DNA from 4 places in the Mesorhizobium sp. M1143 genome. Region 1 is predicted to be linked to each of the others. Evidence: predicted binding sites of a transcription regulator. Region 1 holds the regulator's gene; each other region holds the start of a gene.
What was found. The regulator PhoB, encoded in region 1, activates phosphate uptake and scavenging genes when phosphate is short. The targets are predictions, from matches to a motif close to TGTCATNNANCTGTCAT.

Region 1 (5,792 bases):
CCGCGCCGCGACATCGGGCTGAAGGCGCGCTATGCCGCCGAACGCCGGTTCCGCATCTATGGCGTGATTGCGATCTCGGTGGGCCTGGCGTTCCTGGCCATCATGTTGATCACCATCGTCTCGAAAGGCTACACCGCCTTCTGGCAGACGACGGTGACGCTTCCGATCACCTTCGATGAGAAGGTCATCGACCCCTCGAACAAGCGTGCCACAGACCCGAATGTGCTGATCAAGGCGAACTATCCCAAGCTCGCCGAAAACGCGCTGGTGGCCAAGCTCGGCATCGATCCGGCCAACAAGCCGATGATGCTGAAGCTCAAGGGCTTCCTGTCGGAAGGCGCCCGCGTCCAGCTGCGCGACATCGTCTCCGCCGATCCGTCGGTGATCGGCACGACGCGTGACGTCGACATCCTGGCCGCCGCCAATCTCGACTCGGCCTTCAAGGGCCAGATCGACCTCGGCGTCGATGAAGCGCGCCGCAAGGTGTCCAACCAGCAGATCGACTGGATGAACAAGCTCAAAGCCGAAGGCGCGATGGCCGAGCATTTCAACACCGGCCTGTTCAGCTATGGCGCCTCCAGCCGGCCCGAGACGTCGGGCATGGGCGTGGCCATCATCGGTTCGTTCTACATGATGGTGATCGTGCTGTTGCTGGCGCTGCCGATCGGCGTCGCCGCCTCCATCTATCTGGAGGAGTTCGCCAAGAAGAACCGCTTTACGGACCTGATCGAAGTCAACATCAACAATCTCGCGGCGGTGCCGTCGATCGTCTTCGGTCTGCTTGGCCTTGCCGTGTTCATCAACTTCCTCGGCATGCCGCGCTCGGCTTCCTTCGTCGGCGGCCTGGTGCTGACCTTGATGACATTGCCGACCATAATCATCGCCACGCGCGCCGCCCTTGCCGCGGTGCCGCCGTCGATCCGCTCGGCGGCCCTAGGTCTCGGCGCCTCCAAGATGCAGATGGTGTTCCATCACATCCTGCCGCTTGCCGCCCCAGGCATCCTTACCGGCACCATCATCGGCCTGGCGCGTGCGCTCGGCGAGACAGCACCGCTGCTCTTGATCGGCATGGTCGCTTTCGTCGCCGATTATCCGACGACGCCTTTCGATCCGGCGACCGCGCTGCCGGTTCAGATCTATATGTGGGCAAACGAGGCTGAGCGCGCTTTTGTCGAGCGCATGTCCGGCGCCATCATCATCCTGCTCGTCTTCCTCATGGCCATGAACATCACCGCGATCGTGCTCCGGCGCCGGTTCGAGCGGCGCTGGTAGAAAAAAGGCAATTTGGTATGAACATCATGACCGAACAGTCCCTTGAGAATGCAGTGGGCGACAAAATGAACGCCAAGTCGAACGAAGTGATCAAGATGCGCGGCGACAAGGTCGGCGTGTTCTATGGCGAGAAGCAGGCGTTGTTCGACGTCAATCTCGACGTCCGCCAGAACCAGGTGACGGCGCTGATCGGCCCCTCCGGCTGCGGCAAGTCGACCTTCTTGCGCTGCCTCAACCGCATGAACGACACCATCGATTCGGCGCGGGTGACCGGCAAGATCACGCTCGATGAAGACGACATCTACGACAAGAACATCGATGTCGTCGAACTGCGCGCACGCGTCGGCATGGTGTTCCAGAAACCCAACCCGTTCCCGAAGTCCATCTACGAGAACGTCGCCTACGGCCCGCGCATCCATGGGCTGGCCAAGCGCAAGTCCGACATGGACCAGATCGTCGAGCAGAGCCTGAAGAAGGCGGCGATCTGGAACGAGGTCAAGGACCGCCTGCAGGAGCCCGGCACCGGCCTGTCCGGCGGCCAGCAGCAGCGCCTGTGCATCGCGCGCGCCATCGCCGTGTCGCCGGAGGTGATCCTGATGGACGAGCCCTGCTCGGCGCTCGATCCGATCGCCACCGCCCGTGTCGAGGAGCTGATAGACGAGCTGCGCCAGAACTACACGATCGTCATCGTCACCCATTCGATGCAGCAGGCGGCGCGCGTGTCGCAGCGCACGGCGATGTTCCATCTCGGCTATCTCGTCGAGGAGGGCGCCACCGACAAGATGTTCACCAACCCCGACGACAAGCGCACCCAGGACTACATTACCGGCCGCTTCGGCTGAGCCGTCCGGCGGGTGAATTTTCAGGCACGAGGACCAAGATCATGGGTGAACATACCGTCGCCTCCTTCGATGAAGAGCTCGGGCAGATCAGCAAGCTGATCCGCGACATGGGCGATCTGGCAGGCTCGATGGTCAGCGGCTCGACCAGGGCGCTGCTCAATTCGGACAATGCGCTGGCACAGCGTGTCGTTTCCGACGACGCCATCATGGATGCGCGCCAGCGCGAACTGGACGACCGCGCCATCACGCTGATCGCCAAGCGTCAGCCGATGGCCAACGATCTGCGTGCCGTGGTCGGCTCGATCCGCATGGCGGGCGACCTCGAGCGCATCGGCGACCTCGCCAAGAACATCGCCAAACGCGTCGGCACCGTGGGCTTGAGCGTCACGCCGCGCGACCTCTCGCACTCCATCGACGCCATGGCGCAGCTGGTGCTGATCCAGGTGCAAGGCGTCGTCGAGGAATATGCCGCCACCGATGCGGCAGCGCTTGCAAAACTCAGGAATGACGACGAGCGCATCGACGTCAAATACACGTCCGTGTTTCGTGAGCTCTTGACCTACATGATGGAAGACCCTCGCAACATCACCGCCTGCACGCATCTCTTGTTCTGCGCCAAGAATCTTGAGCGCATCGGCGATCATGTCACCAACATCGCCGAAAATGCGTATTATGTGCTGACCGGCCAGCAACTGCCCGCCAATCGTCCGAAGCAGGACGAGACGGCGATGGCCATGCCGGCCTGATGAGGGTGAACTGCCGATGATCGCGCCACGCATCATGGTCGTGGAGGACGAGGAGCCGCTAGGCGTGCTCCTCCGCTACAACCTCGAATCCGAAGGCTATCACGTCGAGGTGGTGACACGCGGCGACGAGGCCGAGATCCGCCTGCAGGAAAACGTGCCCGATCTCCTGGTGCTCGACTGGATGGTGCCCGCTGTTTCCGGCATCGAGCTCTGCCGGCGCCTTAGAGTGCGGCCCGAAACCGAGCGGCTGCCGATCATCATGCTGACCGCGCGCGGTGAGGAAAGCGATCGCGTGCGCGGCCTGTCCACCGGCGCCGACGACTATCTGGTCAAGCCATTCTCGACGCCGGAGTTCATGGCGCGCGTGAGGGCGCTGCTGCGCCGGGCCAAGCCGGAAGTGCTGTCCAGCGTGCTCAAGGTCGGCGACATCGTGCTCGACCGCGAGTCGCACCGTGTCTACCGCAAGAAGAGCGAGATCAGGCTCGGACCGACCGAGTTCCGGCTGCTCGAATTCATGATGCGCCATCCCGGCCGCGTGTTCTCGCGCAGCCAACTGCTCGACAATGTCTGGGGCGAGACGATCTATATCGACGAGCGAACCGTCGACGTCCATGTCGGGCGCTTACGCAAAGCGGTCAACAACGGCCGCATGCCGGATGTCATCCGTACCATTCGCGGCGCCGGCTACGCGATCAGGGAAGACTAGGATGCTGCGCGTCGCGCCGTTGCCGGCCATTCAGGCGACATGCTTGCCGGATTTGGCCTGAATGCCCGGCGCGAAAATCTCCTGATCGACGAAGCCGAGCGCGCGCATGGCACAGCCTTCGCGGATCAGCGGCAGCTCGTTGGGCTCGGTGTCGAAGGAGATCGATTTCGAGTGCTGGCCGCCGGCGGTCTGGGCGATCGCTTCGCGCAATGCCGGTTCGATCAAGTCGAAGGCGGCGGCGCTGACGCCTACCATGGCGACGGGTGCCGGATCGATCAGCGCAAACAGGCTGCCGAGGCCGAAGCCGAGCGCCTCGCCGGCCTTGCGATAGGCTTCGCGCTCCGGGCCGTCGGTTTCGCGGGCGCGCGCGGCGAGTGCGCGCATATCAGCGTCGCCGATATCGACCGGCTCGGCATCCTCGCCCATCATTTTGGCGCTGCGCCAGATGGCGTAGTTTCCGGCATAGGCCTCGACGCAGCCGCGCCGCCCGCAGCGGCAGAGCGCGCCGCCCGGACGGTGGATCATGTGGCCGAACTCGCCGCCCGAGGAATGGGTGCCGGTGAAAAGTTCGCCTTTCAGCACCAGTCCCATGCCGATGCCGTGCGATAAGAGGATGGCGATAAAATTGTCGCGGTAGCGCTCGGGCTGGCGCCATTGCAGCGCCACCGCCATCATATTGCAGTCGTTCTCCATGGTGGCCGGAATGCCGAATTCCGCTTCCAACATGTCGGCGAAGGCAATGTCGGTCAGTGGCGTGATTGGCGACCACAGCATGGCCCGCGCCTGCGAATCGGTGATGCCCTGGATGCCCATGGCAATGCGGGCGATGCTCTGGACGTCCAGGTCCGGGTCCTCGAGACGCCGCCGGACGATTGCTACGCATTCGCCGATCAGTTCGTCGCGCGGCATGGTCAGCGTGTCGAGCCGGCGCTGTTCTTCCGCGACCACCTGGCCGGCATAGTCGATGACGGTGACGGAGAGGAAGTTCAGCGACAGCACCACGGTCATCACCGCCGCCGCTTCCGGATTGAGGCCAAGGCCGACCTGCGGCCGGCCGCGTTTCAGCGAGCCGGTCTCGCCAGGCTTGCCTTCAATCAGGATGCCTTCTTGAATCAGATCAGACGAGATTGCCGATATGGTCGAATGGCTGAGGCCGGTGGTCGCCGCAATCTCGGTCCGCGACGGCTGGCCGGCCCGGCGCACGGCCGAAATCACCATCGCGCGGTTGCGACGGCGCAGATCGTCGTGGCGGATTCCAACCGACATTTGTTTCCTCCCGGCCTCCTCGCGCCTCATGATAGTGAAGGCGTTCGACGGCACCAGCCAAATATTGGCAGACGCCGGCAGCCCTGTCATTGTTTATTGCGGAGCTCGAAAAAATTCGGCAAGGCCATCAGAAACCATGTTGACAGCGCTTTATCATTGAACCAGTGTTTTTTCGAGGCTCGAAAAAATGGAGCCTCTGTGTGCAGGCCTTCGGGCCAGTTTTGTCGCGCCGCGCGCGGGGCAGGGAGGGTTTATCATGAACAGATTTGCAGCCGCCATGCTGGCGGGCGCCGCCATGTCGCTGACGCTGGTCTCGGTCGCGCAGGCGAAGGACAAGGTCATCGGCGTCTCCTGGTCGAACTTCCAGGAAGAGCGCTGGAAGACGGACGAGGCGGCGATGAAGACGGCGATCGAAGCCGCCGGCGACAAGTACATTTCCGCCGACGCGCAGTCCAATCCCGGCAAGCAGCTGACCGACGTCGAAAGCCTGATCTCGCAAGGCGCCAACGCGCTGATCGTCCTGGCGCAGGACGCGTCGGCCATCGGCCCGGCGGTGCAGAAGGCGCTGGACGAAGGCATTCCGGTCGTCGGCTATGACCGCCTGATCGAGAACAAGGACGTCTTCTACCTGACCTTCGACAACAAAGAAGTCGGCCGCATGCAGGCCCGCGAAGTGTTCAAGGCGAAGCCCGAGGGCAACTATGTCTTTATCAAGGGCTCTGGCTCGGATCCGAATGCCGATTTCCTGTTCTCGGGCTCGATGGAAGTGCTCAAGGAAGCCATCGACTCGGGCAAGATCAAGAATGTCGGCGAGGCCTATACCGATGGCTGGCTGCCGGCCAATGCCCAGAAGAACATGGAACAGTTCCTGACCGCCAATGACAACAAGGTCGATGCCGTGGTTGCGGCCAATGACGGCACAGCCGGCGGCGTTGTCGCCGCGCTGACGGCGCAGGGCCT
Region 2 (5,792 bases), on a different contig from region 1:
TTTCGACATCGATGAGGAACGTTTTGCAGCGCTGCTCGACTATATCGACGCGAGTTTCCAGCAAGGGCCGCATGGTCCGGTCGTCATCGAGAACGCCGCCTATTCCAGCTTCGACCGCTTCTTCGAGGCGAACGGCCATTTCAACGCGCTTGTCGGCTGTAACACCTGGACAGCCGCCGGCCTGCGCACCGCCGGCCTGCGCACCGGCTGGTGGAACCCGCTGCCGGCCTCGCTGGGCTTGTCGATGCGGTTTTATAACTAGCAGTCCTTCATCGCACCGCGACAGTGTTGGATCTTTTGAAGTCAGCGGGACAGCACCCCCCTCTGGCCTGCCGGCCATCGCCCCCGCAAGGGGGGAGAGCAGCCGTTTGCCCGCGGCGCTCCTGCTGCAACGCCGGCGATTTTGGCGAAGGCGACGGCGACATCCAATCTCCCCCCTTGCGGGGGAGATGTCCGGCAGGACAGAGGGGGTGGGAAGGATCGCTAAGTCGACGATCTAGACTGCCGAGCGTCCGCTCGCCATCCATAGAGCCAGTCGAGGTCGGCGGCGAGCTTGTCGGGCGAGCGCATGGCCAGGAACAGATTGCGGGCGATCGCCACCGGGCCGGCAGCATGCCAGGCGAGGCGGTTTACGGCCCCACGACGCGCGGCCTTGGCGACACGCGGCCGCCGAAGATTTTCCCAGATTTGAAAACTTCTGGGCAGATCGCCAGGGAAATCGGCGATAGCATCGGCAAGCGTGATGGCATCCTCGATCGCCATTGCCGCGCCCTGCGCGGCAAACGGCGTCATCGCGTGCGCGGCGTCGCCGATCAGCGCGATGCCCTGCGGGCTCGTCCACCGCTTCTGTTCGACGGTGTGGATCGGAAAGGCCGTCCATGGGCCGGCCAGTGCCACAAGCTTCGTCAGGCCCGGCGCGGTGCCGCGCAGGGCAGCCGTGAGGATCGCGGGATCGGCATGGCCCGACCAACCTTCGGCTATGCGCTCACCCTTGGTGAAGGCGGCGAGATTGAAGGCCCGGCCTTTGCTGACGGGGTAGGCGACCATGTGGAAGCCAGGATGCAGGAACGTGGTGACGCAGTCGGCGGCGCCGATCGCGACAAAGGCTTCTCCGGCCGCACCGTCGGCCGCGATCGTGACTCGCCAGGCGAGTTCGCCCGAAAAACGGCTTTTGACGAAGTCCTCGCCTGCGAGTTGCGCCCTGACTGCCGACCAGACGCCGTCGGCGCCGACCAGCAGTTTGCCGCGTGCCTCGATCTCGCGGCCGTCCACTTCGGCGGTCACGGCGACATATTGCGCGTCTTTGACGATGCCGGTCACGCGGGCGCCGGTGATGAGCTCAATCTCCGGCCGTTCGGCCATTTGCGCCAGCAGCGCTGCCTGCAGATCGGCGCGGTGAGCGACGAGATAAGGCGCCTGCCAGCGCGCTTCGGCGGCTTGCCCAAGCGGTACCCGCGCCAGTTCGCGCAGCGTCCCGGCGTCCTTGAGCACGACCGCTTCCGGCCGCAACGCTGCGGGCAGCAGTCGGTCGAGCACGCCGAGTTTTCCAAGAATGCGTGTTGCGTTGGGCGAAAGCTGGATGCCGGCGCCGGCCGCTTCTAGGTGCTGTGCCTGTTCGATCAGCTTTACCGGATAACCCCGTCCGGCGAAGGCAAGGGCAGCGGTCAGCCCGGCGATGCCGGCCCCGGCGATTATGACCTGCCGGGACCTGATGTCTTCCATCGGGCTTGTCGCGGAAGGATCAGGCGGCCTGGTCGATATAAAGGCAACCGGCCGGCAGCGTTTCCGTCGCCCTCAGCTTCGCCGAATAGCGGTAGAGCGTCGAGCAATAGGGGCAGACCTTTTCATTGTCGTCGCCCATGTCGAGGAACACGTGTGGATGGTCGAAGGGCGGGTTGGCGCCGGTGCACATGAATTCCTTGACGCCGATGTCGATTGCCGGATGGCCCGCATCGTTCTGGAAGTGGGGAATGGAACCGCCTGCCATCGTCGTCTCCTTGATCTCGTCGAAAAGCATCTGGAACATAACAGGCCTGTTTGCAAGATCGATGAAATGAAACTGTCGCAAAAGCCTGTCAGAGGATACGGTGAGCCGGTTAAGTGCATGTCCCTGAAATCGGAATGGTTTTCGCCGAAGGGCCATGCGTCACAAAAGCGTGTTAGAGGCATGGCACGTCCAGCGGCGCTCCAAGGGACGGTTGGCGGGGAAGAGCAGGAACCATGAACGAACTGAAGCCGGTGCAGAGCGAATTCATCAATGTCGAGGTGGCGAGCCCCGAGGGCGGCAACCCCGATCGGTTCGTCAACCGTGAGTTCTCCTGGCTGCAGTTCAACCGGCGTGTGCTCGAGGAATCACAGAACGAGCACCATCCGCTGCTCGAACGCGTCCGTTTCCTGTCGATTTCGGCCGCCAATCTCGATGAATTCTTCATGGTCCGCGTCGCCGGCCTTGCGGGCCAGGTGCGCGAACGCATTGCGCTCAAGAGCCCCGACGGCCGCACGCCGGAGCAGCAGCTGGAACAATTGCTGCGCGAGGTCGAGCGGCTGCAGGAGGACCAGCAGAACAGCCTTTCGGCGCTGATGTTGCTGCTCAACAAGGAAGGCATTGAGAGCATCACCCGCGATGCACTGACCAAGGATGAAAAAGTCTGGCTGGAAGACCATTTCCAGGACCAGGTTTTCCCGGTGCTGACTCCACTGTCGATCGACCCGGCGCATCCGTTTCCGTTCATTCCCAATCTCGGCTTCTCGATGGCGCTGCAATTGCGCCATCGCAAGAATGGCGAGGAGATGAGCGCGCTTCTGCGCCTGCCGGTGGCGCTGAAGCGCTTCATCCGTCTGCCCGACCGCAAGCAGCACGTTCGCTTCATTCCACTGGAGGAGGCTGTCGGCCTCTATATCGGCAAGCTGTTCCCCGGCTATGAGGTCAAGGGTTCCGGCACCTTCCGCATCATCCGGGACAGCGATATCGAGGTCGAGGAAGAGTCGGAAGATCTCGTGCGCCTGTTCGAGACGGCGCTGAAGCGGCGCCGCCGCGGTTCGGTCATCCGCATCGAATTCGACAAGTCGATGCCCGGTGAATTGCGCGAGTTCGTCGCCGGCGAGCTTGGCGTCTCTTCGAGCCGCATCAGCGTTCTGACCGGCCCGCTGGCGCTCAGCCAGATTTCCGAGATCGTCGCCGTGCCGCGCGACGACCTAAAGTTCACCCCCTACAATCCGCGCTTTCCCGAGCGCATCCGCGAGCATGGCGGCGATTGTTTCGCGGCCATCCGCGAGAAGGACATCGTCGTCCACCACCCCTATGAATCCTTTGACGTGGTGGTCCAATTCCTGCGCCAGGCGATGGCCGACCCGGAGGTGGTGGCGATCAAGCAGACGCTCTACCGCACCTCCAACGACAGCCCGATCGTGCGCGCCTTGGTCGACGCGGCCGAGGCCGGCAAGTCGGTAACCGCCCTGGTCGAGCTCAAGGCGCGCTTCGACGAGGAAGCCAACATCCGCTGGGCGCGCGACCTCGAACGCGCCGGCGTCCAGGTCGTGTTCGGCTTCCTTGAACTCAAAACCCATGCGAAAATGTCGCTGGTGGTGCGGCGCGAGGACGGCAAGCTGCGTAACTATGTGCATCTCGGCACCGGCAACTACCATCCGGTGACCGCGCGCATCTACACCGACCTGTCCTTCTTCACCACCGATCCGACGATCGCGCGCGATGTCGCCCAGCTGTTCAACTTCATCACCGGCTATGCCGAGCCGACGGATGAGATGCGGATCGCCATCTCGCCGTTTACGCTGCGCAGCCGTATCCTCAAGCACATTGCCGACGAGGTCGCCTACGCGCTGGCTGGCCGTCCGGCGCGCATCTGGATGAAGATGAACGCGCTCGTCGATCCCAACATCATCGACGCGCTCTATGACGCCAGCCGTGCCGGCGTCGAGATCGATCTCGTCGTGCGCGGCATCTGCTGCCTGCGGCCGCAGGTGCCCGGCCTGTCGGAAAACATCAGGGTCAAGTCGATCGTCGGCCGCTTCCTCGAACACAGCCGCATCTACTGCTTCGGCAACGGCCATGGCCTGCCGTCGGACGAGGCGATCGTCTACATCGCCTCGGCCGACTTGATGCCACGTAATCTCGACCGCCGCGTCGAGACCATGGTGCCGATCACCAACCCGACGGTGCATGAACAGATCCTTGGCCAGATCATGCTGGGCAACATCATGGACAACCAGCAAAGTTTCGACGTATTGGCTGACGGAACCTCCCGGCGCGTCGTGCTGGAGGAGGGTGAGGAACCGTTCAACGCGCAGGAATATTTCATGACCAATCCGAGCCTGTCGGGACGGGGTGACGCGCTGAAGTCGCATGCGCCCAAGCGCATCGCGCAGTTCAAGCGTCGCAAGAAGAACACCGGCTGATGATTTCAACGTCCCAAGGCCGGCTGCAGGATCGCCGGCCGCTGTCCATCATCGACATCGGCTCGAACTCGATCCGCCTTGTCGTCTATGAAGGGTTGGCGCGCTCGCCGACCTTGCTGTTCAACGAAAAGATGCTGGCCGGCCTCGGCCGCGGCATCGTTTCGACCGGCAAGCTCGATCCCGAGGCGGTGACGCGCTCGATGGAGGAGTTCCGCCGTTTCCGCGCGCTCTCCGACCAGGCGGGTGCGGAGCACATGTTTGTGCTGGCAACGGCCGCGGCCCGCGAAGCGATCAACGGACCCGATTTCATCCACCGCGCCCAGGATGTGCTCAAGACCGAGATCCGCGTGCTCACTGGCCGGCAGGAGGCGCATTATTCGGCGCTTGGCGTCATTTCGGGCTTCCACCCCGCCAATGGCATTGCCGGTGATCTTGGCGGCGGCAGCCTGGAGCTTATCGACATCAATGGCGAGGCGATCGGCGACGGTATCACGCTGCCGCTGGGTGGCCTGCGGCTGCAGGACATGGCCAGGAATTCGCTCGCCCAGGCGGCAAAGATCACCCGCGACGAACTGGCGCGCGCCAAATTGTTGAAGGGCGGGCTGGGACGGCCCTTTTACGCCGTTGGCGGCACCTGGCGAAACCTTGCCCGGCTGCACATGGAAATGACCAACTACCCGCTTGGCGTCATGCACCACTATGAGATCGGTGTCGAAAGCGCCGCCAATTTCCTGAAGCAGGTGGCGAAAGGCGAGATCGAGAAGGTCAAGGGCATCGAAGGTGTGTCGAAGAACCGCCGTTCGCTGCTGCCCTATGGCGCGGTCGTGCTGCAGGAGATCATGGCGGCGATGCAGCCGTCGAAGATCATCGTCTCGGCATTGGGCGTGCGCGAAGGGTTTCTCTATTCGCTGCTCGACCCTGCCGAGCAGAAGGCCGATCCGCTGGTCTCCGCTTCGGAGGAACTGGCGCGGCTGCGGTCGCGCTCGGTCACCCATGCGCATGAGCTTGTCGAATGGACGGACAAGACCTTTGCCGCCTTCGGCATCGACGAGACGGAGGATGAGGCGCGCTATCGCCACGCTGCCTGTCTGCTGGCCGATATAGGCTGGCGCGCGCACCCGGAATATCGCGGCAAGCAGTCGCTCAACATCATTGCCCACGCCTCCTTCATTGGCGTCGATCACCCCGGCCGTGCCTTCCTGGCGCTGGTCGGCCTGTTCCGCCACGAAGGCGTGTTCAACGATGCGGCGCCGGAAATCCGCGGCCTGGCGACGCCGCGCTATCTCGAGCGCGCCCGCATCCTGGCGGCGGTGCTGCGCGTCGTCTATCTGCTGACTGCGGCCATGCCCGGCGTCATGCCGCGGCTGAAATGGGAAAAC
Region 3 (5,792 bases), on a different contig from region 1:
CTGGTCGTCTTCGACGAGTTCATAGGCTGGCGGCGCGAGGCCAAGCCGCAAGGCCCAGAAGCCTGACGGCCCGACTCTTTTGACCAATTGACCTCGCCGGACGGTCGCCGCACAGTTCGGCCAGAGCCAGCCAATGCCGACCGCCAGCCTTTGCGAAGCCGAGGAGAAGAGATGCCTGAAACCTTCAAAGCCATCCTCGTTTCGCGCGACGCCGAAAAGAAACAGTCGGTGGAGGTCGTCGATTTCGGCGAAGCCGATCTGATGGAAGGCGACGTAACCGTCGCGGTCGAGGCGACGACGGTCAACTACAAGGACGGGCTGGCCATCACTGGGAAAGCGCCAGTGATCCGCCGCTGGCCGCTGGTGCCGGGCATCGATTTCGCCGGAACCGTCCTCTCCTCATCGCATGCCGACTGGCGCAAGGGCGACAAGGTCATCCTCAATGGCTGGGGCGTCGGCGAGACGCATTTCGGCGCCTATGCCGGGCGCGCCCGCGTCAACGGCGACTGGCTGGTGCCGTTGCCCGACGGCATCAGCGCGCACGATGCGATGGCGGTCGGCACCGCCGGCTATACGGCCATGCTCAGCGTCATGGCGCTGGAGCGGCACGGCATCCTGCCGGATCGCGGCCCGGTGGTGGTGACGGGTGCAGCCGGCGGCGTTGGGTCGGTCGCGGTCTCGATCCTGTCCAGCCTTGGCTATCACGTCATCGCCTCGACCGGCCGCAACGCCGAAAGCTCCTATCTGATCGACCTCGGTGCCGCCGAAGTGATTTCGCGCGAGGAACTCTCCCAGCCGGCCAAGCCGCTGGCCAAGGAGCGCTGGGCCGGCGGCATCGATGCCGTCGGCAGCCACACGCTGGCCAATGTGCTGTCGATGACCGCCTATGGCGGCGCGGTCGCCGCCTGCGGCCTGGCGGGTGGCATGGATCTGCCGTCGAGCGTCGCCCCGTTCATCCTGCGCGGCGTCTCGCTGCTCGGCATCGATTCGGTGATGGCGCCCAAGGCCGTGCGCCTCGAAGCCTGGCGCCGCATCGGCAGCGATCTCGATCTGCAAAAGCTCGCCGGCCTGTCGACGACCATCGGCTTCGACGACATCATCGCCGCCGCCCACGACATCGTCGAGGGCAAGATCAGGGGGCGCATGGTCGTGGATATGTGAGGCCCCGAAGCCGCCAGAACGGGCGGCAAAAATGCATGACCGCTAAAATTCGAACGATCCGCCGCGCTTTTCCATAATCTCTATCTGGCAAGGATTTCCGCATGATCGCGGAGTCCGCCAGGAAAGAGAAGAGCCACGCCGAAAGCATCGACGGGCCGAACCCGGCGACGCCCAAGCGGCAGCATGTTGCTGCGCCGCCGCTGGCGCCGGATTTTCCGCGCGCCACGCACGAGGGCCTGCTGTTCCTGACGGTCGTCGCCAGCGTCGTGCTGGCGGGCCTGTCTCACCTCACCGGCGCGCCGATCTTCATCACGTTCGGTCTGCTGGCGACCGGCCTTGCCGGCGTCGCCATGCACCTGCGCAACCGCCGCACCGTCCACCGCGCGACGGCCTTGCTCGACGAAACCGCCGCCCGCAGCCGCGCCGAGATCGAGACGCTGGCCGACCGCATGTGGGAGATGCAGGAGAGCGAGGAGCGTTTTCGCGGGCTGATCGATGCGCTCGGCGATCTCGTCGTCCACCGCGACCGCGACGGCCACATCGTCTATGCGAACATGGTTTTCGCCGGCCTCGTCGGAACCGATCAGCGCGACCTTGCCGGCAGGACTCTGGCCGACCTCGGCATCGATGTCGGTATCGTTCCCGACGCCGCCTTTTCCGATCATGAATGCCTGAGTTCCACCGACGTCTCCATACGTACCCCGAACGGTCCGCGCTGGTTCTCGTGGATCGAACTGTCGGTGCGCGACAAGGATAGCGGCGCCGTCTCGCACCGGGCGATTGCCCGTGACATCACCGCCCGCAAGCGCGCCGAATCCTCGTTGATCACCGCGCGTGAGCGCGCCGAATATGCCAGCCAGGCCAAGTCGCGCTTCCTCGCCACCGTCAGCCATGAGATCCGCACGCCGATGAACGGCATCATGGGCATGGCCAAGCTTCTGGCTGACACCAATCTGTCGCCCGAGCAGCGCACCTATGTCGGCGCTGTCTCGACCTCGGCCAGCGCCCTTTTGGCGCTCATCGAGGATTTGCTCGACTATTCCAAGATCGAGGCCGGCCGTTTCGACCCGGAGCCGCAGCCGACATCGCTGCGCGAAATCGCCGACAACATCATCGAACTGATGGCGGCGAAAGCCTTCGCCAAGAACATCGGCCTCGGCTGTCATGTCGAGCCCGACGTGCCACAGATGATCATGGCCGATCCGGGAAGAGTCAGGCAGGTGCTGCTCAACCTGATCGGCAATGCGATCAAGTTCACCGACACCGGCGGCGTGCTGGTTTCGGTTGCACGGGCCCGCACCGAGACCAGCGACCGCATCTGCTTCACCGTCGCCGACACCGGCCCTGGCCTGCGCGAAGAGGATATGGAGCGCATCTTCGAGGAGTTCGAACAGTCCGACGGCACCTCGACCCGCACCCATGGGGGCGCCGGCCTCGGTCTGGCCATATCGAGGCGCCTGGTCGCCGCCATGGGCGGTGCCATTTCGGTGTCGAGCCGGCTTGGCGAGGGATCGGAATTCGTCTTCGAGATCCCGGCTGCAGGAGCAACCGAAGCACCGCAGAACCGGCAGAACATCCTGGCCGGCCGGCGCGCCGTGATCGTGTCGAAGAACGCCGTCGAGGCCGACGCCATCGCCCGCACCATCCGCGCCCATGGCGGCGCCGTCGAGGTCGCCGCAACCGCTTCCCAGGCGACGCCCTTCGCCGAACATTGCGATGTGCTGTTGATCGACGCGGCCCTGGAGGACGGCGACGGCAGACTGCTCAAGCGCCTGCGCCAGAGTGGCTTTGCCGATTGCGAGGCGATCACGCTGATCGCGCCGACCGACCGCGGCATGCTTGGCGAATTCCGCACCAACGGCTACGCCACCTTCCTGGCGAGGCCGGTGCGCGGCGAAACCCTGCTGCGCATGCTGCTGACCAGTCATGCCTCTGCCTTGCCGCCGCCCAAGCCGGAAAAGACCGGTGCGTCCTCGCTTCGTGCCCATGGCGGGCGCCAGCAAGGTTTGTCGGTGCTGATCGCCGAAGACAACGACATCAACGCCATGCTTGCCCGCGCCACGCTTTTGAAGGCGGGACATCGCGTGAAAGTGGTCGGCAATGGCAAGGCCGCGGTCGAGGCGGTGACCGAAGCCGGGCTGAAAAATCGCTTCGATGTGGTGCTGATGGATTTGCACATGCCGGTCATGGACGGGCTGGACGCGATCGCCGCCATCCGCCGCCACGAGGAGGAAATGGCTGTGCCGCCGGTTCCGATCATGGTGCTTTCGGCCGACAGCCAGGAAAAGACCCGCCACACCGTGCTCGCCCATGGCGCCAGCGGCTTTGTCACCAAGCCGCTCGATCCCGACGCGCTGGTCCATGCCGTCGAGGGCCAGGTGGCCGCCTGAATTCATGTCGCTCAAAAGTGGCCCCGGTTTTGAGAAGACGACATGCACAAAACAAAGACTTGAAGCGCGTCGCGTGAATCGTCCCAGCGCGACGCGCTTCAAGGCGACGCTGGCGCAATCCTCTCGTCACGTAGGTAGCCGAATGAGGGTTTTCGCCAGCCGACGAAGTATTGCCCGTCGCGCCGTATCACGGTACTGTCACAATCCTGTTGCACCTACACCGTATCCCCGTGCCAAGAGGGATGGCTCGAAGGAGAATCACTCGTGCATACAGTTATGCCGGAATGTGACACTCGGCCCAGCGCAGGCGGCGCTTTGCTCGCCGCGCGGAACGCCGATGCCGTCGCAACAGGCGCACCGCTGGGCCGTATCGGCAATCTCGAAGTGCGGCTTGCCCGCAATGAGGCCGAGATCGCCGCCGCGCAGGAAGTGCGCTACCGGGTGTTTTATGACGAGCTTGGCGCCAGGAAGGACCTGTTCCAGGCGCAGGACCGGCGCGACGCCGACCGCTTCGACCCGCTGTGCGACCATCTGCTGGTGCTTGACACCTCGATCTCCGGCCCCGAGCATCGCCGCATCGTCGGCACTTACCGCCTGCTGCGGCAAGAGATTGCGGCGACCGCCGGCGGCTTCTATTCCGAAGGCGAGTTCGAACTGACCAAGCTGATCGCCCGCCATCCCGGCCAGCGCTTCCTTGAGCTCGGCCGCTCCTGCGTGCTGCCGGAATACCGCTCGAAGCGCACCATCGAGGCGCTGTGGCAAGGCATCTGGGCCTACATCAACCACTATGAGATCGGCGTGATGACCGGTTGTGCCTCGTTCCCTGGCACGGTGCCGGCTGCACATGCCGAGGCGCTCACCTACCTTGCCCATCACTGCCGGACCAACTCCGCCTGGGATGTGCGGGCGGTCTCCGGGCGCTATTGCTCGATGGACCTGATGCCGATCGAGGCGGTCAACGCCAAGGCGGCGATTGCGGCCATGCCGCCGTTGGTCAAGGGCTATCTGCGCGTCGGCGCCCGCATCGGCGACGGCTGCGTCATCGACCGTGAGTTCTCCACCGTCGATGTGTTCGTGGTGATGCCGGTCAAGGAAATCGGCGCCCGCTACGTCAACTATTATGGCGGGGAAGCGCAGCGCTTTGCGGCGTGAGGCAGTAGGCAGTAGGCAGTAGGCAGTAGGCAGTAGTGAAGGCTGCCGCGAATTGCTGACTACCGACTATTCCCTATTCCCTATTCCCTATTCCCTAATCCCTCTCCCTACGGAATATCCTCCGGTCGCCGTCCCGGGCGGCTCTTGTAGGACGGAAAGGTCCAGCCGAATTTCAGCGCGCCGCCGCGCACCAGGAAAGCCGCGACGAAGCCGGCGACATCCGAGGCGAGCGGCGGCAGGCCGGCAAGATCGCCAAGTGTGTAGAGGCCGGCGCCCGCGAGTGCGGCGGTGACGTAGATTTCGGGCCTGAGCAGCACCGATGGCTCGCCGGCCAGCAGATCGCGCAGGATGCCGCCAAATGTGGCGGTCAACACGCCCATAACAACGGAGACGACCGGCGAGCCGGTGATGGCCAGCCCCTTGGCCGCGCCCATTACGGAAAAGGCCGCCAATCCGATGGCGTCGAGCCAGAGCAGCCATTTCCAGCGGGATTCGACGCGGTGGGCGATGAAGAAGACCAGCACCGCAACCGCCGCGCAAACCAGCACATAGCCGGAGTTGGCGACCCAAAAGACGGGCAGGTTGAGGATGACGTCGCGAAGCGTGCCGCCGCCAATGCCGGTGACGCTGGCCAGAAACAGGAAGCCGATAATGTCGAGCTGCTTGCGCGAAGCCGCCAACGCCCCGGTCGCGGCAAAGACGGCGACGCCAGCATAGTCGAGGAGGTCGATGGGTGTCAGGGACATGAGGTAGTAGGGATTGGGAATTAGGGAAAGTATGAATAACACGAAGCCGCGCGATTGATACGCCTGCCCCTATTCCCTATTCCCTATTCCCTATTCCCTATTCCCTATTCCCTATTCCCTACTGCCTACCCTACTCACGCATCCTTCTCGGCCTGCTCGTTCACCGGCCCCGGCTCGACCGGCGCTTCGGTGGCCGCGATCTTGGGGCCGCCCTTGGCGACCCCGACCATGGCCGGCCGCAGCACGCGCTCGCCGATCGAATAGCCCGGCTGCACGACCTGGACGACGGTGTTGGCCGGCACATCGGGATTGGGCACTTCGAACATCGCCTGGTGGAAATTCG
Region 4 (5,792 bases), on a different contig from region 1:
CGTAGACCAGCCGGCCGACGATCTGGCCGTGGTCGAGGATGAACGGCACTTCGTGGCTGCGCACTTCGAGCACCGCCCGGCTGCCGGTGCCGCCTGAGGCCGAATGGCCGAAGCCCGGATCGAAGAAGCCGGCATAGTGAACACGGAATTCGCCAACCAGCGGATCGAAGGGCGTCATCTCGGCGGCGTAGAGCGGCGGCACGTGCACGGCTTCGCGGCTGACCAGGATGTAGAACTCGTCCGGGTCGAGCACCAGTTCGCCGGCGCCGCTCTTGTAGAGCGGCTCCCAGAAATCGACGGCATCCTGGGCGGCGCGCTTGTCGACATCGACCAAGCCGGTGTGATGCTTGCCGCGATAGCCGACCAGGCCGTTCTGGTCGCCGTCGAGATCGATCGACAGCGCAATGCCGCCGCCGGAAATGTTGGGCGGCTCGGTCGCCACCAGCATCTCGGCGCGGTGCAATTCGTTCAGTTCTGCCTCCGACAACAGCGCGTTGCCAGTGCGAAAGCGGATCTGCGACAGCCTCGATCCGGCGCGTACGACGATCGGGAAGGTGCGTGGACTGACTTCGAGATAAAGCGGCCCGTGATAGCCGGGGGCGATCTTGTCGAACTCATGGCCGCGATCGGTCATCACCCGGGTGAAGATGTCGAGGCGGCCGGTCGAGCTTTTCGGGTTGGCCGAGGCCGACACGTTTGCGGGCAGCGCCAGGCTTTCGAGCAGCGGCACGATGTAGACGCAGCCGGTTTCCAGCACCGCGCCCTCGGCGAGACTGAATTCGTGCAATTTCAGCCGGTGAAGCTTGTCGGCCACCAGATGATCGGGACCCGGCAGGAAGGAGGCGCGCACGCGAAAAGCCTTGTCGCCGAGCCTGAGATCGAGGCTCGCCGGCTGCACCTGGTCGACATCGAGCGCGCGCGGCGACTTCAGCGCGCCGGACTGAAACAGCGCGGAAATGTCCTGATCGGGAAGAATGCCTGTCTGCCGCAAAAGGCTGGCTCCGCTCCAAGGTCGGTCTCTTTGTGGCAGGTTCTTGCCGCAAAACCGCTGGATATTATTGCGGAACCTGCCTGGTACAAACCTCTTAATGAAGCCGGCAATTGACGCAAGCGCAGGTGAGGTCTAAAGGGTCGTTATCCCGTGGTGATTTGGCCGGTCGGCTTGCAGCCACGTTAAACAAGTCGCTAAAGGACCGTCGGGCCGCAAGGCCATATGGACCGGTTGCGACTTTCGCGGCCGGTTTTTTTGTGTCTGGAACAAAAGCGATGAGCACCAAGAAGCGTAACTGGAAACCTCAGACCGCACTCGTGCACGGGGGAACGCTGCGTTCCCAGTTCGGCGAGACGTCCGAAGCGATGTACCTCACCCAAGGCTATGTCTACGAGACGGCGCAGGCTGCCGAGGCCCGTTTCAAGGGCGAGGAGCCGGGCTTCATCTATTCGCGCTATGCCAACCCTACCGTCGACATGTTCGAAAAGCGCATGTGCGCGCTGGAGGGTGCCGAAGATGCGCGCGCCACGGCGTCCGGCATGGCGGCGGTGACGGCAGCGCTCCTGTGCAGCGCCAAGGCCGGCGACCATATCGTTGCGGCGCGCGCGCTGTTCGGCTCCTGCCGCTGGGTGGTGGAGACGCTGGCGCCGAAATACGGCATCGAGGCAACGCTGGTCGACGGCACCGACATCGCCAACTGGGAAAAGGCGGTGCGGCCGAACACGAAACTGTTCTTCCTGGAAAGCCCGACCAATCCGACGCTGGAAGTGGTCGACATCGCAGCGGTGGCGGCGCTCGCCACCTCGATCGGCGCCAGGCTGATCGTCGACAATGTCTTTGCCACGCCCTTGCAGCAGAAGCCCTTGCAGCTCGGCGCCCATATCGTCGTCTACTCCGCGACCAAGCACATTGACGGCCAGGGACGCTGTCTCGGCGGCATCATCCTGTCGGACAAGAAATGGATCGACGAGAATTTGCACGACTATTTCCGCCACACCGGCCCGAGCCTGTCGCCGTTCAACGCCTGGACGCTGCTCAAGGGCCTGGAGACGCTGCCGGTTCGGGTGCGCCAGCAGACGGAAAGCGCGGCCAAGATCGCGGATTTCCTGGCAGGACGGCCGGAAATCGCCCGCGTCATCTATCCCGGCCGCGCCGACCACCCGCAGGCCGACATCGTCAAGAAGCAGATGACGGGCGGATCGACGCTGATCTGCCTCGACGTCAAGGGCGGCAAGCAGGCGGCCTTCGCCTTGCAGAACGCGCTCGACATCGTGCTGATCTCCAACAATCTCGGCGACGCCAAGAGCCTGATCACCCATCCGGCGACCACCACGCACAAGAACCTCAGCGACGAAGCTCGCGCCGAGCTTGGCATCGGGCCGGGAACGCTCAGGCTGTCGGTCGGTCTTGAGGATACGGACGATCTGCTGGAGGACGTTGCGCAGGCGCTGAAGGCAGCCGGATAGGCCGCGAGGCGTCACGCTCCCGACGAAACCTCTTCCAGTTCGGCCGTCTTGGTGCCGATGGTCATGATGTTGCCGCGCCAGTCGACGGCGCCGCTCAGCCAGCCGCGCGCCCAGATGGCGGGAAGCATCATGTCGCGCACCATCATCGCCGGGACCATGCGCAGCGACAGGTGCCAGCCCTTGGCCGCGGCCAGCGCGCATTCGGGAATGTAGGCCGCCGTCAGCACGGCCAACACCGTGGCCGGCAGGCTGATGCCGGCACTTGCGGCCGCCACCAGCGCCAACGCCAACGGCACGGCGACGCCGGTCAGGATCTCGGGTGCGAAAAACAGCGGGAAAGTGACGCGGCGCAACCGCGCCCAGCGCGCCTGGCGCGACCAGATGTCGGGAAGTCGGCGCTGCCCCAGTGGTTGCTCGAAAGGCGAGGCAACGAGATTGACGTGCAGGCCCAGTCCGTTGACCAGCTTGGTTGCAGCAGCATCCTCGGCGATCTCGGCGGCCAGCGCACGGATACCGCCACTGGTATCGAGCATCGGCTTGTTCCACAGCATGCTCTTGCCTTGGGCAAAGCCGAGACCGAGCGCCTCGCCGGCATATTGCCAGCGCGCCTGCAGCGTGTTGAGGAACGCGCATTCGACCTCGGCCCAAAAGCCATCCGGCCGAGAGCCGATCGGCGTCGAGCAGATAAGCCCGGTATTGGTCCGCCAGGCCGCCATCAGGTGCTGGACGTAATCCCTTGGCATCAGCACATTGGAATCCGCCAGAATAACCCAATGATAGCGCGCCGCTTCCCAGCCCTTGACGCAGTTGTTGAGCTTCGGGTTGCTGCTGACGCGGTCGTCGCCGATCAGCAGCCGGGCCGGCACGTTGGGAAACAGGACGATCGCCCTGTTTATCAGTTTGACGACGGGATCGTCGGCGTGAGCGACGCAGAAGATCAGTTCGTAGCGCGGCCAGTCGAGCGAGAAGGCTCGCTGCAGCGTCTCTTGTGTGAACGGCTCCACGCCGCGCGACGGTACGACGATCGAGACCGGTGGCTGCTCGTCGGACGGCGGAGGGATAAGGCGACGCGCTTGCAGTTTCGACGAAGCAAGCAGGATGCTGGCGAGATTGGAAAGAAGCAAAGCGGAGGAAGCGAAGGCGGCTGTGAGAGCTAGTTCCATGAGATCTGGTCACTCCGGAAAGGCCGCTCGCGGCTGCTTTGTCAGTCGACAGATGGGCCTTGAGTCGCCGGCAAGGTTTGCCCACACCAACACTGTCATGTGTCACTTAAATGACATTGTTTGTCGGCACCTCCGCTTTGAGGCTGGCAGGACATGCCGTTGTGCGCGTATCAAACCGCATAGCGCGACAAATGTTCCTTGCCGCGCAACCGGAGCAGCCCATGTATCGCGCCGTCACGCGCAACATCGAAGTGCAGGTCAGACCGTTCTACCTGGAGGACCGCTCGGACCCGGCGGAGAACCGTTATGTCTGGGGCTACCAGGTGACGATCGACAACCAGTCGGACGATTTCGTGCAGCTTATGTCGCGTTACTGGCACATCACCGACGGCAGCGGCCGGATCGAGGAAGTGCGCGGCGCCGGCGTGGTCGGCGACCAGCCTGAGCTCAATCCCGGCGACAGCTATCAATACACGTCAGGCTGCCCGCTCTCGACGCCCTCCGGCTTCATGGTCGGCCACTACACCATGCGCAACAAAAAGGGCGAGACGTTCGACGTCGCTATTCCCGCGTTTTCGCTGGATCTGCCGGGGACGCGGCGGACGGTGAATTAGGGGTTTTCTCCCCATCTCTATACGGGGAGAAATGCCCGGCAGTGCAACGAGGGGCGCCGCCGGACTCATGAGGTTATCTTCCACGCACATGACGTAGGCTATGCGCGGCCATTCACCAAAGTTCGCGCTGCCCCTCATCCGCCCTTCGGGCACCTTCTCCCCGTGAACGGGGAGAAGGAAGAGATGCTACTGAGTTGCAAACTCCGCCGGGTCGAAGTCGTACTGCTTCGAGCAGAACTCGCAGGCGACGTGGATGCCGCCATCTTCGGTGCTGTCCTTGATCTCCTGCGCGGAAAACCCCTCGAGGATGCCGCGTATCTTGTCCCTTGAGCAGGAACATTGGTCGGCGACCGGCACGCCGCCGAAGACGCGCACGCCATGTTCGTGGAACAGCCTGTAGAGCAGCCGCTCGGCGCCGATGGTCGGGTCGATCAGCTCGGTCGGCTCGATGGTGCCGAGCAGCGCCACCAGCTCGCGCCACGAATTGTCGGCCGGCTCCTGCGTCACGTCACGCGGATCGCCGTCGCCGCCCGAAATGTCGGGCACGCGCATGCGCTCGGGTGACTGCGGCAGGAACTGCGCCAGGATGCCGCCGGCGCGCCACTGCTCACGAGCGCCGCCGGGACCTGGCGTCAGCAGCTTGGCCACCGACAGCCTGAGGTCGGTCGGGATCTGCTCCGACTGGCGGAAATAGGTGCGCGCGGCGTCCTCCAGCGTCTCGCCGTCGAGCTGGACGATGCCCTGATAGCGCTGCGTGTGCGCGCCCTGGTCGATGGTCAGCGCCAAAACGCCGCTGCCCAGCAGCGTCTGCTGCGAGGTCTGGCCTGCGGCCACCAGGGCCTCCAGCCGGTCGGCGTCGAAACGCGCATAGGCGCGCAATGCCGAAGGCGTGGAGAAATCCGCGACCAGCATGTCGACCGGGCCGTCGGTGCGGGTCTGCAGGATGAACTTGCCTTCGAATTTGAGCGAGGTGCCGAGCAGCACCGTCAGCACACAGGCTTCCGCGAGCAGGCGGGCGACCGGCTCGGGATAGTCGTGACGGTTGAGGATGGCGTCGAGCATCGGCCCGAGTTGCACGGTGCGGCCGCGCACGTCGAGCGGGCCGACCTCGAAGGGTACGACATGATCGTCGCCGGCATAGCCGAACTCGCCGAGTCTGGGGTGATGTTCAGTCACTTGATGCGTTTCCAACATGACAAAGCTCCAGGGCGCGGCCATGCGGCCCGGAGGGGTGCATGCGTCCAAACGCGCTTGATTTGCGTGATGGGGCGCAAATAGGCATCGCGCCGCCCCGGATCAAGCGCTTGGAGATCAAGCGCCTGGAGATCAAGCGCCCAGACACCAGGCCAAAACCGCCTTCTGGGCGTGGAGCCGGTTCTCGGCTTCGTCGAAGACAACCGAATGCGGACCGTCGATGACCTCGTCGGTGACTTCCTCGCCGCGATGCGCCGGCAGGCAGTGCATGAACAGGGCGTCGGGCTTGGCCCTCGCCATCAGCGCCGCATTGACCTGATAGGGCGAGAAGACATTGTGGCCGCGGGCGCGGTGTTCCTGGCCC

Region 2: the regulator PhoB is predicted to act here: its motif matches at 2,050-2,066, upstream of NKH35_RS10605 (RNA degradosome polyphosphate kinase).
Region 3: the regulator PhoB is predicted to act here: its motif matches at 3,748-3,764, upstream of olsB (l-ornithine N(alpha)-acyltransferase).
Region 4: the regulator PhoB is predicted to act here: its motif matches at 3,720-3,736, upstream of NKH35_RS03240 (ceramide glucosyltransferase).

The regions. Positions count from the first base shown of each region.
Region 1 covers NZ_JAMYMJ010000038.1:477-6,268, reverse strand. The annotation lists gene pstA (phosphate ABC transporter permease PstA) at 1-1,272, shown strand, start outside; gene pstB (phosphate ABC transporter ATP-binding protein PstB) at 1,290-2,114, shown strand; gene phoU (phosphate signaling complex protein PhoU) at 2,156-2,860, shown strand; gene phoB (phosphate regulon transcriptional regulator PhoB) at 2,877-3,566, shown strand; gene NKH35_RS22205 (ROK family protein) at 3,597-4,832, opposite strand; gene xylF (D-xylose ABC transporter substrate-binding protein) at 5,089-5,792, shown strand, end outside.
Region 2 covers NZ_JAMYMJ010000010.1:54,940-60,731, forward strand. The annotation lists gene NKH35_RS10590 (TIGR02117 family protein) at 1-262, shown strand, start outside; gene NKH35_RS10595 (FAD-dependent monooxygenase) at 484-1,722, opposite strand; gene NKH35_RS10600 (zinc-finger domain-containing protein) at 1,742-1,987, opposite strand; gene NKH35_RS10605 (RNA degradosome polyphosphate kinase) at 2,221-4,413, shown strand; gene ppx (exopolyphosphatase) at 4,413-5,792, shown strand, end outside.
Region 3 covers NZ_JAMYMJ010000003.1:83,021-88,812, reverse strand. The annotation lists gene lspA (signal peptidase II) at 1-66, shown strand, start outside; gene acuI (acrylyl-CoA reductase (NADPH)) at 172-1,161, shown strand; gene NKH35_RS03655 (response regulator) at 1,263-3,551, shown strand; gene olsB (l-ornithine N(alpha)-acyltransferase) at 3,828-4,703, shown strand; gene NKH35_RS03645 (trimeric intracellular cation channel family protein) at 4,811-5,443, opposite strand; gene grpE (nucleotide exchange factor GrpE) at 5,584-5,792, opposite strand, start outside.
Region 4 covers NZ_JAMYMJ010000002.1:314,290-320,081, reverse strand. The annotation lists gene NKH35_RS03250 (2'-deoxycytidine 5'-triphosphate deaminase) at 1-991, opposite strand, end outside; SAM riboswitch at 1,132-1,209, shown strand; gene NKH35_RS03245 (O-succinylhomoserine sulfhydrylase) at 1,267-2,457, shown strand; gene NKH35_RS03240 (ceramide glucosyltransferase) at 2,469-3,620, opposite strand; gene apaG (Co2+/Mg2+ efflux facilitator ApaG/CorD) at 3,842-4,234, shown strand; gene NKH35_RS03230 (Hsp33 family molecular chaperone) at 4,421-5,452, opposite strand; gene argF (ornithine carbamoyltransferase) at 5,561-5,792, opposite strand, start outside.